3 regions of the Laceyella tengchongensis genome follow, and region 1 is predicted to be linked to each of the others. Evidence: predicted binding sites of a transcription regulator. Region 1 holds the regulator's gene; each other region holds the start of a gene.

Evidence for each region. Region 1 encodes Rex, which represses fermentation and respiration genes when NADH is low (regulators of the CRP and FNR family bind a similar motif). Its sites were predicted from a motif close to TTGTGAAATATTTCACAA; they were not measured.
Region 2: a site for Rex is predicted at 2,130-2,147, ahead of QQZ12_RS11635 (AtpZ/AtpI family protein). Genes of this name have one in related genera too.
Region 3: a site for Rex is predicted at 1,634-1,651, ahead of QQZ12_RS05055 (cytochrome ubiquinol oxidase subunit I). Genes of this name have one in related genera too.

What each region holds. Positions count from the first base shown of each region.
Region 1 covers NZ_FXTU01000012.1:14,532-18,734, reverse strand. The annotation lists gene QQZ12_RS15850 (ABC-F family ATP-binding cassette domain-containing protein) at 1-1,241, opposite strand, end outside; gene QQZ12_RS15845 (5-formyltetrahydrofolate cyclo-ligase) at 1,399-1,974, shown strand; gene QQZ12_RS15840 (redox-sensing transcriptional repressor Rex) at 2,114-2,779, shown strand; gene tatC (twin-arginine translocase subunit TatC) at 2,813-3,556, shown strand; gene QQZ12_RS15830 (hypothetical protein) at 3,677-4,024, shown strand.
Region 2 covers NZ_FXTU01000005.1:143,571-147,773, forward strand. The annotation lists gene glyA (serine hydroxymethyltransferase) at 1-930, shown strand, start outside; gene upp (uracil phosphoribosyltransferase) at 1,197-1,826, shown strand; gene QQZ12_RS11635 (AtpZ/AtpI family protein) at 2,275-2,490, shown strand; gene QQZ12_RS11640 (ATP synthase subunit I) at 2,498-2,893, shown strand; gene atpB (F0F1 ATP synthase subunit A) at 2,904-3,683, shown strand; gene atpE (F0F1 ATP synthase subunit C) at 3,728-3,955, shown strand; gene atpF (F0F1 ATP synthase subunit B) at 4,075-4,203, shown strand, end outside.
Region 3 covers NZ_FXTU01000002.1:310,371-314,573, forward strand. The annotation lists gene QQZ12_RS05045 (3D domain-containing protein) at 1-306, opposite strand, end outside; gene QQZ12_RS05050 (VanW family protein) at 461-1,435, opposite strand; gene QQZ12_RS05055 (cytochrome ubiquinol oxidase subunit I) at 1,707-3,041, shown strand; gene QQZ12_RS05060 (cytochrome d ubiquinol oxidase subunit II) at 3,056-4,069, shown strand; gene QQZ12_RS05065 (gamma-glutamyl-gamma-aminobutyrate hydrolase family protein) at 4,124-4,203, opposite strand, start outside.

The DNA.
Region 1 (4,203 bases):
AGCTCGTCAATGACTTGCTTGTCGGGGTGCAACTCTTTCTGCTCCTGATCATAATAATCCAACTCCACTTGCACGCCCCATTTCAGGTTGCCCGCAAGGGGTTGAAGCTTGCCTGCGATGGTTTTCAAGAGGGTGGATTTGCCCATTCCGTTGGGTCCGAGCAAGGCAATGTGCTCACCGCGCTCGATCTGGAAAGAAAGCCCGCTCATTAGCGGTTGGTCGTAGCCGATGGCCAAATCGGTGGCCGCTAGGACTTCCTTGCCGCTTGTCACGGCGGTTTCAAAGCGGATGGCTGCTTCTCGGCGCTGGTCTGCGGGTCGCTCGAGCCGTTCGATCTTTTCCAACGCTTTGCGTCGGCTTTGCGCCCGCTTGGTGGTGGAGGCGCGGGCGATATTCTTTTGGATAAACTCCTCCATCTTTTTAATCTCGGCTTGTTGACTTTCATACCGTTTGAGCTCTTGCAACCGTTTTTCCTCTTTTAATTGTACGTACTTGGTGTAATTGCCGACATAGCGGGTGAGGTGGTGATGTTCCAGCTCATAGATCACAGTGACCAACCGGTCGAGGAAATACCGGTCGTGTGAGACGATGAGGAGCGAACCGCTATAGTTGCTCAATGTTTGTTCCAGCCAAGTGACTGCCTGCATATCCAGGTAGTTGGTCGGCTCGTCCAAAATCAACAGATCTGGTTCTTCCAACAACATTTTAGCCAGAGCCAAGCGGGTTTTTTGCCCTCCGCTCAGTTCATTGACCTGAGTTCGCTTCCAATCGAAATCACCCAATCCCAATCCGTGCAAGGCTCCACGAATGCGGGCTTCAAACGCATAACCGCCTTTCTCTTCAAAGGTTTCTTGTAATTTGGTGTAACGTTCGGTGATTTTTTGGTAAAGGCCAGCGTCGGAGTAAACCTGTTCTAGGCCCATTTCGTGTTCGAGGGCGCGCATTTGCTTCTCCAGATCCAACAGATCGGCAAAGACGGATAAAAGCTCGTTCCAGATGGTTTCCTCTGAGGAGAAGCCGGTGTTTTGCGCAAGATAGCCCAAGCGCGTTTTTTTGGACACCTGGATTTCCCCGTGATCGGGGGCGGTTTCACCGATGATGATTTTGAGCAAAGTGGATTTGCCCGCGCCGTTGGGTCCGATCAGCCCAATCCGTTCATGCTCGTTCACCTGTATGTGGACATCCTCGAGCACCGTGGTTCCGCCGTAAGATTTATGAATATGTTTTGCTTGCAATAGCATGATGTCACCTCGTTCATTCATTCACTTCCCAGTGTAATAAAGACGCGGAACGAGAGCAAACGAGCTCGCTGGCGGAAGTGGGAGCGTCAGATAACAAGAAAAAATGTTTTCTGGTAAAATAATGAGGATTAACATAAAATTGAAGGATGAAGCTCTCATGTCCAACAAAGAAACGTTGCGCAAGCGACAACTGGAGCGCAGGAACCAGCTTGCTCCCGAATATATGAAAGAAAGTTCAGAACGCATCTGCCAGCGTTTGATCGATCATCCCGTGTTTCAACAGTCTACCATGATTGGTTTTTACATGCCATTTCGAAATGAAGTGGATGTGCAGATGGCGATGGAAACCGCGCTTCAGCAAGGCAAACGAGTGGCCTTGCCGAAAGTGATCAGGGAAACCCGCCGGATGAGTTGGTATGAAGTCAGCAGTTTGCAGGAGTGTGTAGCAGGGGCTTACGGCATTTTTGAGCCGCCGGCAATTTTGGAACGGCAGGTAGCAGACACAAGGCTGGAAGCGGTGATTGTGCCTGGAGTCGCCTTTGATCTCGCCGGGTATCGGCTGGGTTATGGAGGGGGTTATTATGATCGGTTGTTCGAGCGGCAAGCCAAGGCTTGGCGCATCGGTGTCGCTTTTGAAGAGCAGATTGTGCCAACCGTTTATCCTGAACCTCATGATCAACCATTGCACCTGCTGATCAGTTCCGGGAGGGAGATGTCATTTGCGCGGGCCTGATCCGTTGTGGATGGAAAGCCCCGCCAAAATGGCGAAAATGAATAAACGGGGCCCATGTATGCCATGAGTGATTGTGTTATATTGGACATGCACATTTCTTGTTCGGAAATTCACAAATCTGGAGGTGTGGGGAAACAACATGGCTGAACAAAAGATCCCTCAGGTGACAGCCAAACGTTTGCCTTTGTATTACCGTTACTTGGAGAAATTACACGCGATCGGTAAGCAGCGCGTCTCTTCATCCGATTTGAGTGATGCGCTACAGATCGATCCAGCGACGATTCGCCGCGACTTTTCATATCTTGGTGAACTAGGGAAAAAAGGATATGGCTATAATGTGACTTATTTGCTCCAGTTTTTGCGCGACTTTCTGAAGCAGGACGAGGTGACCAACGTTGTTTTGATCGGCGTGGGCAACCTGGGGACGGCCTTGTTGCGGTATAATTTTTACCGTAGTCACAATACCAAACTTGTGGCCGGGTTTGATCAGGACCCGCGCAAAGTGGGTACAGACATCGATGGCATCCCCGTCTACTCGATGGATCGGCTCAAAGAAGTGATCGCCTTGCATCATGTGGAAGTGGCGATTTTGACGGTACCCGTCAATGTGGCCCAAGCGACGGCGGACTTCTTGTTTGAAGCGGGCATTCGCGGCATTCTCAACTTTACGCCGGCTCGGTTGACGGCCCCGCCCACTGTCCGGATTCACAATATCGATTTGACGATTGAGTTGCAAACCTTGATTTATTTCCTGAAAAACTTTCCGGATGACGAGAACGTTGAGGTGTCTGATGAAAAGGAGTAACCTGTAATTTAATGTCAAGGGAGTCGTCTTGAAATGAAGAATGATGAGTTGCAGCCGCTGTCTGATCATTTGGGAGAGTTGCGGCGCAGGATCATATGGTGTTTGGTGTTTTTTGTGATAGCGCTGGTGATCAGCCTGTTTTATTCCATGCCGATTTTCCGCTACATAGTGAGCGACTTGTTCCCAAAACAGGCCATTAACACGATGGGACTACAAGACGGCATGAGAATCTATATGAATATTTCCTTCATCATGGCGTTCATCGTGACGTTGCCTTTTCTCATGTACCATGCATGGAGATTCGTCCAACCGGGCCTGAACCCCCGCGAACAGCGGGCAGCTTTGTTGTACATCCCCGTGTCGGTCGGGTTGTTCCTGCTTGGCATCGCATTTGGTTATTTTGTCATCATCCCTTATTTGATTGATTTTCTGAAGAACATTAACCAGCTGATGGGACTCGGCACACTCTTGGCGGCCAAAGAAACCTTCAATTTTCTGTTTGGGGTGATTTTGCCGCTGGGTATCTTTTTCGAACTGCCGATCATCATTCTGTTTTTGACCCGCATCCGGATCATCACGCCGCAGTTGTTGGCTAAGATGAGAAGATACGCTTATTTCATCATGGTGGTGATCGCAGCGGTGATCACGCCGCCCGATTTTTTAAGCAACATCCTTGTGGCCATCCCCTTGATCGTTTTGTATGAGGTGGGGATTTGGCTATCAGTTGGCTTGGTGAGAAAGATGGAGCGGGAAGAGGCGGACGATAACGCTGTGTAAAACGCCATTGTTGGCGGGCTACCTAAAGTGGCCCGCTCAAACGGCGTTTTTTTTACATAACCTTCATCGGTTGGGGCACACTTCACCATGAGAAAGATTTCTCATGTTGGAGGTAAGAGCATGAACTATTGGAGAAGAGACCGTAGCTCTAGTTGTGCTTTGCTGTGGTTGGTGATGATTGGCGCGCTGGCGTGGTTGTTGGCGCCTTCCCTCCGCAGGCTGTGGAACAGAGCGCAGGGACAGGGGATGGCCGTCACCATGTCTAATTTGGCGTCGCAAACCAAAACGCAGATGGGGCAGTACATTGACTTAACGAAGTTCATAAAGCGGAAGTCAAAATCAGAGGCCCAGCCGTCCGCAACAAGGCAGCCGAATCATATGGCGCCAGAGATGGCGGACATGGGCGATTTGACGGATCAAAACGCGTTCGACGATCATTTTGAGCCGCCGGAGCGCGGACAAGAGTGAGGGAAGCGGCAAACACCGGTTGCCTATATGGAGAGGATGGGCGGCCAGTGTTTTATATTAGGGTCACCATGCGGCAAGCAGGCAACTCGGCGAATAATGAGGGGGATACCAGACCCGGCCAGCGCTTGATATGCGTGAGGAAGGAACAATATTTATTTGATTTTTTTTGTGGTGGATAC
Region 2 (4,203 bases), on a different contig from region 1:
GTGTTGGAACCAGGTGACACCGTATTGGGCATGAACTTGGCGCACGGCGGCCATTTGACCCATGGTAGCCCGGTCAACTTCTCCGGCCAGCTGTATAAATTCGTTGCATACGGCGTTGATAAAGAGACACATCGAATCAACTATGAAGAAGTGCGCCAGATGGCACTTGAGCACAAACCGAAGTTGATTGTGGCTGGGGCGAGCGCCTATCCGCGCCAAATTGATTTCGCCCGCTTCAGAGAGATTGCCGACGAAGTGGGGGCGCGGTTGATGGTGGATATGGCTCACATCGCCGGCCTCGTGGCGACGGGCCATCACCCAAACCCTGTGCCGTATGCTGACTTTGTGACAACCACCACCCATAAGACATTGCGCGGCCCACGCGGCGGGATGATCCTTTGCAAAGAAGAATTTGCCAAAGCGATCGACAAATCGATCTTCCCCGGTGTCCAAGGCGGGCCACTCATGCATATCATCGCCGCAAAAGCTGTCGCCCTCGGCGAAGCGCTGTCCGATGAGTTCAAGTCTTATTCCCAAGCAGTGGTGGACAACGCCGAACGCTTGGCTGAATCGCTCAAAGGGCACGGCCTTGAACTCATTTCTGGCGGCACCGACAACCACCTGGTGCTCATCGATGTCCGCAACTTGGGCTTGACAGGTAAAAAAGCGGAGCATCTCTTGGATGAAGTGGGCATCACCTGCAATAAAAACGCGATTCCATTCGATCCGGAAAAACCGTTTGTCACCAGCGGAATCCGCATCGGGACGGCGGCGGTCACCAGCCGTGGCATGGGTGTGGAAGCGATGGAAGAGATCGCTGCGATCATCGCTCTGACCCTGAAGCACCCTGAAGACCAAGCGAAGCATGAAGAAGCGAAACAACGTGTAGCCAAATTGACAGGTGCATATCCTCTGTACCCGAACAAATAAAAAAGCGGAGCAGCTAGCCCCGGGAGCCAAGTGCTCTCGGGGTTTTCGCGTGTGTAGGCAGGTAACGAAGCGCGGTGAAAACCGCTTGGTTCGTTATGATCCATCCCCGAAGCGCCCTCTGCTAGGGCTTTTTTTGCGCCGTGGGAAATTTAACCCAACATGTGGCAATAATAATCTAAGAAAAGGTTGTCTCGCGGGGAGCCTTATGGTTAACTATCATGGGAACAAAAATCGAAGACATTCAAGACAGAAAGAAGGGCGTTAACATGGGGAATGTTTATGTATTCGATCATCCACTTATCCAGCACAAGCTCACATTTATTCGGGACAAGCACACCGGAACCAAAGAATTCCGCGAGTTGGTGGATGAAGTTTCCGCACTGATGGCTTATGAGATCACAAGGGATATGCCGCTTCGAGAAGTGGAAGTGGAAACGCCAGTAGCCAAGGCGAAGTGCAAAGTCTTGGAAGGGAAAAAGCTGGGGCTAGTGCCGATTCTGCGTGCAGGATTGGGCATGGTGGACGGCATTTTGAAATTGATCCCAGCTGCCAAAGTGGGGCATCTCGGCCTGTATCGCGATCCGGAGACGTTGGAGCCAGTGCAGTACTATTCAAAAATGCCATCCGATATCGGTGAACGGGAACTGATCGTGATCGACCCGATGCTGGCTACGGGGGGATCGGCATCAGCCGGGATTCGCATCCTGAAGGAAATGGGCGCGAAACAGATCAAGCTGATGTGCCTGATCGCGGCGCCGGAAGGTGTTCACAGAGTGCAAAAAGATCATCCGGATGTAGACATTTATGTGGCAGCCATTGATGAGAAGCTGGACGAAAAAAGTTATATCATCCCAGGATTGGGTGATGCAGGAGATCGGCTGTTCGGCACCAAATAATAACAAGGCGGCGCCGGGGCCCGCGGTCAACTCGCAACATGCGTTTGCCTGCGCCCCGCGCATGAGCGACCTTAGGGGGTTGAAGCCGCATCTACGCACCCACTTGACTTGTTAGACACGCTCTAGCATGGGGATCAGCAATCGGATCTAGAGTTGTTTATGTTGCCATGTTGAGAAGAACGTCTGTGCATATGTCAATAGCGATATGGTGAATAACTTGTTCTGTGACGGCGTCAAAACCCATAAAAATGTAGTAACAGCAAGCCATTTTTCAAAAAAACGACTTTTTTGTCACATATGTTTTTGAGAAAACGTTGACAAAAAGGATGAGGCTTCGTTACTATAGGCAGGGGAAAGGGAAGTTTTCCTAAGATTCTCCGAACGAATTCCAAGCAACCGGAAGCTGTCTGCCCTTTTCTGAAATCCTTCCTACATATGGGGGTTTTTCATGAAAAATGACACGAATCTGTGGCGCATTGCCGCGATGGTCAGTTCAATTGGCACGGAGATCGTGTTGTTGACCGTGGGCGGGGCTTGGGTGGGGAACAAATTGGATGCCTTGTGGGGCACCAAACCTTTTTTGCTCCTCGCAGGTGTGTTGGTTGGGCTTGGAAGCGGTTTTATCACTGCTTTTTTCACTTTGAAAGCATTTGTGAAGGAATGAACTCCTCATGGATCCATTGCATACCATTCGCCGACGAGTGGTGATCCTCACAGCCGGATTCCTCGCGTTACTCTTAGTCCTATGGTTACTTACTCCGTATAAGAAAATGGTTGCTGGAGCAGGCCTTGGCTTGTTGGTCAGTCTGTATAACGTCTTGTACATGGCGCGTAAAGTGCGCCTGGCGGGAGAGACGACCTTAGCGACTGGTTCCACCAGACACAGAGGAACAGGCATGATCAATCGTTATCTCATGGTTGCCCTTGCGATACTCGTCGCTTTCAAATATCCAATGCATTTTGATGTCCGCACGATTGTCGTGGGGTTGCCAATCTGCTATATACTCATCATTGTATTGGAGTTTTGGGAGGTTCGAAAACTCCGAACCACGTCAGGAAAGGGGTGAAGCTGGATACATGGAAAAAACACCAAAGCTAGTGTTTGACTTAATGGGTTTGCAAGTAAAGCTGGACGTGACTGTGATGATCACCACGACGATTTGTTGCATCCTGGTATTCCTCATCGCTATGTTGGCCACTCGCCGCTTGGCAATGGTTCCGACGGGTATGCAAAACTTTGTGGAAATGATCATCGAGTTCACCCAGGGGATTGTCCGTTCCAACATGGATGCCAAAACAAGCGAACGCTTTTATGGCTTTGCTTTCACGCTCTTTTTGTTCATTTTTATCGCGAATCAGATGGGACTCATGTTTAACGTGGTGACCGAACACCATGAACCCATACCTTTCCTGGGAATTGAAGCAGCGGGAGAGCATCATGGTGAAGCGGGCAAGGAAGCGGAGCATCATAACGCCTACGCTTGGTGGAAATCACCGACTGCTGACATCAACGTGCCGATCGCGATGGCTTTAGCAATCACGATTGTCGCTCATTTCCTGGGCATCAGAAAGTCACCCAAGAAGTACGCATCCCATTATTTCCAACCATTCTTCTGGATGTTCCCGCTCCACATCATCGATGAAGTCGCCAAGCCTGTCACACACGGCTTGCGTCTATGGGCGAACATCTTTGCTGGTGAGATTCTGATTATCGTGTTGCTCAAAGGCGGGTTCTTGACCGAAGCACCGCTGATCGTATGGTTGGCGTACTCGGTCTTTGTCGGAACGGTGCAAGCGTACGTATTTACAGTGTTGGCCATTGTATACATGTCACAGAAGTTGGCTGACGATCATTAATCAACGATTCAAAAAACGATTTAATTTTTAAGGAGGATTTTATTATGGATTTGACGATTATTGCTGGTGCTATCATGTTGTCTTTTGCCGCTATCGCGGGTGCATTTGGTAACGCTTGGGTGTTTGGACGCTATCTGGAAGGGATTGCTCGTCAACCTGAAGTTCGCGGCATGCTGTTCACCCAAACCTTTATCGGGATCGCTTTGGTAGAGGCGTTGCCAATTATTGCTGTTGCTTTCGGCATCATGGCTGTACTCGGCATCATCGGCTAATGTCTTCACCAATGCAATGACGGGGAATATGTTTTTCTATTCCCCGTCTGCTTATGATTAAGCCTTTTATTCGTAATTTGCATACACAAGTTCCCGCAAGTCTGAAGGGAGTGAATCAAGTGTTAAGTATTGAATGGGGTACGATGGTATTCCAGCTTATCGCATTTATCATTTTAATGCTGCTCGTTTCCAAATACGCTCTTCGTCCAATGCTGAACACCATGAGGCAACGTCAAGAGCACATCGAC
Region 3 (4,203 bases), on a different contig from region 1:
GGTTTCAAAGGTGCCGAGGTCTTTGCCCGCCACACGCAAAGAGACTTTGCACTTGCACTTCAATGTGATCTCGCTGTGTCCTTCGATTTTTTGATCCCAACCGATGCTTGGCTGGTAGCGCTGTTTCAATTCGTCAATCTTATGGCCTTGGCCTTCCAGCGCTTCTGCCAACGTATCGCTTGAGCGTTCAAATTGCAGTGCTTTATCTTGATCGCTGAAAGTAATTTTCACTGTTTGTGAGGAACCGGAACAGCCCGTGAGCAGGATGAAAAACATCGCGAGGCTGGGTAGAAGGAACTTTTTCATCGACATCCTCCTTCTGCAGTAAAGCCTAAACAATGAAGCCATTATAGCAGATGTTTTCTTCCTTATCTATGACTCTAGCAGGATTGTCATAGATTCATCCATTTTAATTGAGATTTATGCCCACGGAGCCCGGCTTATGACCGCTCGCGGCAATTTATTCCACTTCTTCTAGTAGAGCCGCCTGTTTGGGCGCAACCGGAACCTTTCGCGGTTTGGCATGAATTTCTTCCGGTCCATAAATAGAAATGAGCAATCGGCCGTTGCTGGCTTTAGCCACAATCAAAATCGGTTCATTCAGCTGGTTTTGAAACTTAAAATCCGGCCCTCCCCAAGACACTGTAGCATCCCGGCCCCTCGGCACATACGCCACCTGTTTGCTATGCCTTTGCCGCTCCACGATCTTGAGCCCGGCCTTGTCCACGCTGTTGTACAAAGTGGACGAGGTTTGGCAAATCCCACCGCCGACCCCTTCACTGTATTCTCCTTTGACGATGATGCGGGCGAGACGGTAACCCCTGGCCTGCGAGCGCGGCCCGACTGTCTTATTAAACGAAAACACCTCACCGGGCATCAACACTTTATGATCAATCGCTTCTGTCGCCAGATGAATATTGTGCGCACGGTTTCTGTTCCATTCATTGTAATAAGTAAGATAACTCCCGATTTGTTTCTCTTTCAACCGCCGCAGTTTCGCCGCAGTCAGCCTTGGTTTGACTATGTTGACCGGAACCGCGAGCGGTTGGCCCATGACTTCATGGATGCGATCAAACCACGCTTCGATGCGTTGGCGATCCACTTTCAACCCCGCTTGTTCTGGAACAATCCGCCGCTCGTGATAGTAAGCGGAGCGCGCAGGACGGTTCAAGTCTCGTTCGAGAACGCCGGCAATCCACTCCAACGCCAACGTGCGGTTCAATGTGGTGGGATCAATCCCATCAAACCCAATGTCGCGCAAAGGGAAAACCCAGCGTTGGCCCCTATGTTCCAACACCAAGGTGGGAACAAAAGATAAATCGGCATCCACTGCCGCCGGCTCAGGAGAAGACGCGGCCACAACAGGCACAGACGGCATCGAGATCAACAAGGGCACCAAGAGAATTAGCAAAATGACATGCGTTTTCTTGTTCATCGCCGCACTCCCTTTTTTCGCTTAGTGTGCATCAAACCGACCCAGGCTATGACCTTCGCAATCAAGCAGTGATGACGGATCAATAGGTGTGCTAGAGAGCCGGCGAATTGGACGCGCGGTATTCTGGCGTATTCATGTTCATTATTGAACATTTAAGATGTAATTGTATGTTTAATTGTTGAATTTTGTTGTCAAAATTAGTGAAACAGTGTACAAAGTAGTTATGTGAACGTATAATGAAAAAGAAAATGAACAGGTAGGAAGTGATTGGATGGATTCAGTATTCTGGAGTCGCGTACTTACGGAAACGACATTAGCGTTCCATATCATCTGGGCGACCATCGGGGTGGGTGTACCTGTTTTCATCTCCCTTGCCGAATATTGGGGAATCCGCACCAAAGATCCCCACTATATCCTGCTTGCCCGAAGATGGACCCGCGGCTTTGTCATCACGGTGGCTGTCGGTGTGGTGACGGGAACGTGCATCGGGATCATGCTTTCCCTGCTGTGGCCCAAATTCATGCAATTAGCTGGAAACATCATCAGCTTGCCACTCTTTATGGAAACGTTCGCCTTTTTCTTTGAAGCGATTTTCTTGGGCATCTATCTGTACACATGGGATACGTTTAAAAAGCCGATTTACCACTGGCTGACTTCCATTCCCATCATCATCGGCTCAACCATGTCCGCCGTGTTTATCACGATGGTAAACGCTTTCATGAACACGCCAACCGGATTCACCATCGCTGCCGATGGCAAACTGATGGATATCGATCCCATCGCGGCCATGTTAAACCCAGCCACACCGTCTAAAGTGGCCCATGTCGTCTCATCTGCTTATCTGACCAGCGGCTTCTTGTTGGCTGCCATCGCGGCATACCATATCTTGCGCGGCAATAAACACGTCTATTATAAAAAAGCATTGCGGTTAACCATGATCGCCGGTCTCATCTTCTCCTTGCTCACATTTGTGGCCGGAGACATTTCCGGCAAGTTCTTGGCCAAACACCAACCCGCCAAACTGGCCGCCGCCGAATGGCATTTTGAGACGCAATCAGAAGCGCCCCTCTACTTTGGAGGCGTGCTGGATAAGGAAACGAACGAAGTTCGCTACGCCATCAAAATTCCGAATGCCTTAAGCATCCTGGCAGGCAATTCAACCAAAACGGAAGTGATTGGTTTAAACGATATTCCAAAGGAGAACCATCCACCGCTGTACATCCATTATCTCTTCGACATCATGGTGGCGATCGGCGTATACCTGGCACTAGTCTCCGCCGTCTTCCTGTACTGTTGGTGGAGAAAAAAAGGGAGCGAATGGAACAAATGGCTGTTGCGCGCAATTATCCTCGGGGGTCCGCTTTCATTTATCGCCATTGAATGTGGCTGGATATTCGCCGAGGTCGGTCGATTGCCTTGGATTATCACCGGCATCATGCGCGTGGACAAAGCTGCGACCACCTCTGACAGTGTCGCGCTGATGACTATTTTGTTCTCTATCCTGTACCTCATCCTGACCATTGTCGCATTGGTCGTTCTCAATCGCCTCTTCAAAAACCAACCCGCTGAAGCGGAGCTTGAGAACATGCCTTCGCAGGGGAACTAAAGGGGTGAAAGATCATGAAACTAGAAATCATCGGGATTACGGTCCTATGGGTTTTTCTGTACGGGTATCTAATTGTGGCATCGATCGATTTTGGAGCAGGGTTCTTTTCGTACTACAGCATGTTGACCAAAAAAGACCATATCATCAATAACATTATCAGCCGTTATTTGTCGCCGGTCTGGGAAGTTACCAACGTTTTTCTCATCTTTTTTGTCGTCGGATGCGTCGGCTTCTTCCCAGACACCGCTTATTATTATGGCACGGCTTTGTTAATCCCCGGTTCCATCGCGTTGATCCTGTTGACGATCCGCGGCTCCTTTTACGCTTTTGCCAATTACGGCGCCCGCCAGAGCCGCGTGTATATGTTCTTGTATGGCATGACCGGCTTGTTCATTCCCGCTTCGTTGTCCACCGTCTTAACCATTTCGGAAGGTGGATTTATTGAAAAAGTCGGCACGGAAGTGGTTTTCCACGCAGATCGCCTATTGACCAGCCCCTATTCTTGGAGCGTGGTGTTCTTAGCTCTGGTGAGCATTTTGTATATCAGCGCCAGCTTTCTCACATTTTATGCTGATCGGGCTGGAGACACGGCTGCTCGCGAGCTGTTGCGCAAATACACTTTATTCTGGAGCGGCCCTACCATTCTCGCCAGTCTGCTGGTATTTTGGAGCTTGTCCAAACATAATCCGGTTCATTTCGAGAATGCCCTCTCCATTGGCTGGATGTTTGGCGCTTCCTTCCTCTGTTTCTGTGTCGCAGTCTATCTGATGTGGAAGCGCCAGAACTTAGGAATTCAATTTATCTTTGTCATGTTCCAATTTGCTTACGCTTTCTTCGGTTACGGAATGTCACATATGCCTTACCTGTTATATGATTACGTCACCATTTCGAGTGCGCTAACAAACAGCACCATGGGTTGGGCCTTGGTAGGCGCCTTTATCGCCGGTCTATTCTTGCTCATCCCTTCCATCGCACTGTTGATGTGGCTGTTCTTGTTTAACGCCAAATATGTGCGCGGCGAAAAATAATTCCAAAGCCCCCTGGCCACTCACCGGGGGGGCTTTTCGCATGCACATCGAAGATTATGGTTGTTGTCGACACGCTTCCACAAACGCCGAAAACAAGTTGGCAGCATCAGAATCGATGCGCACCATCTCTTCTG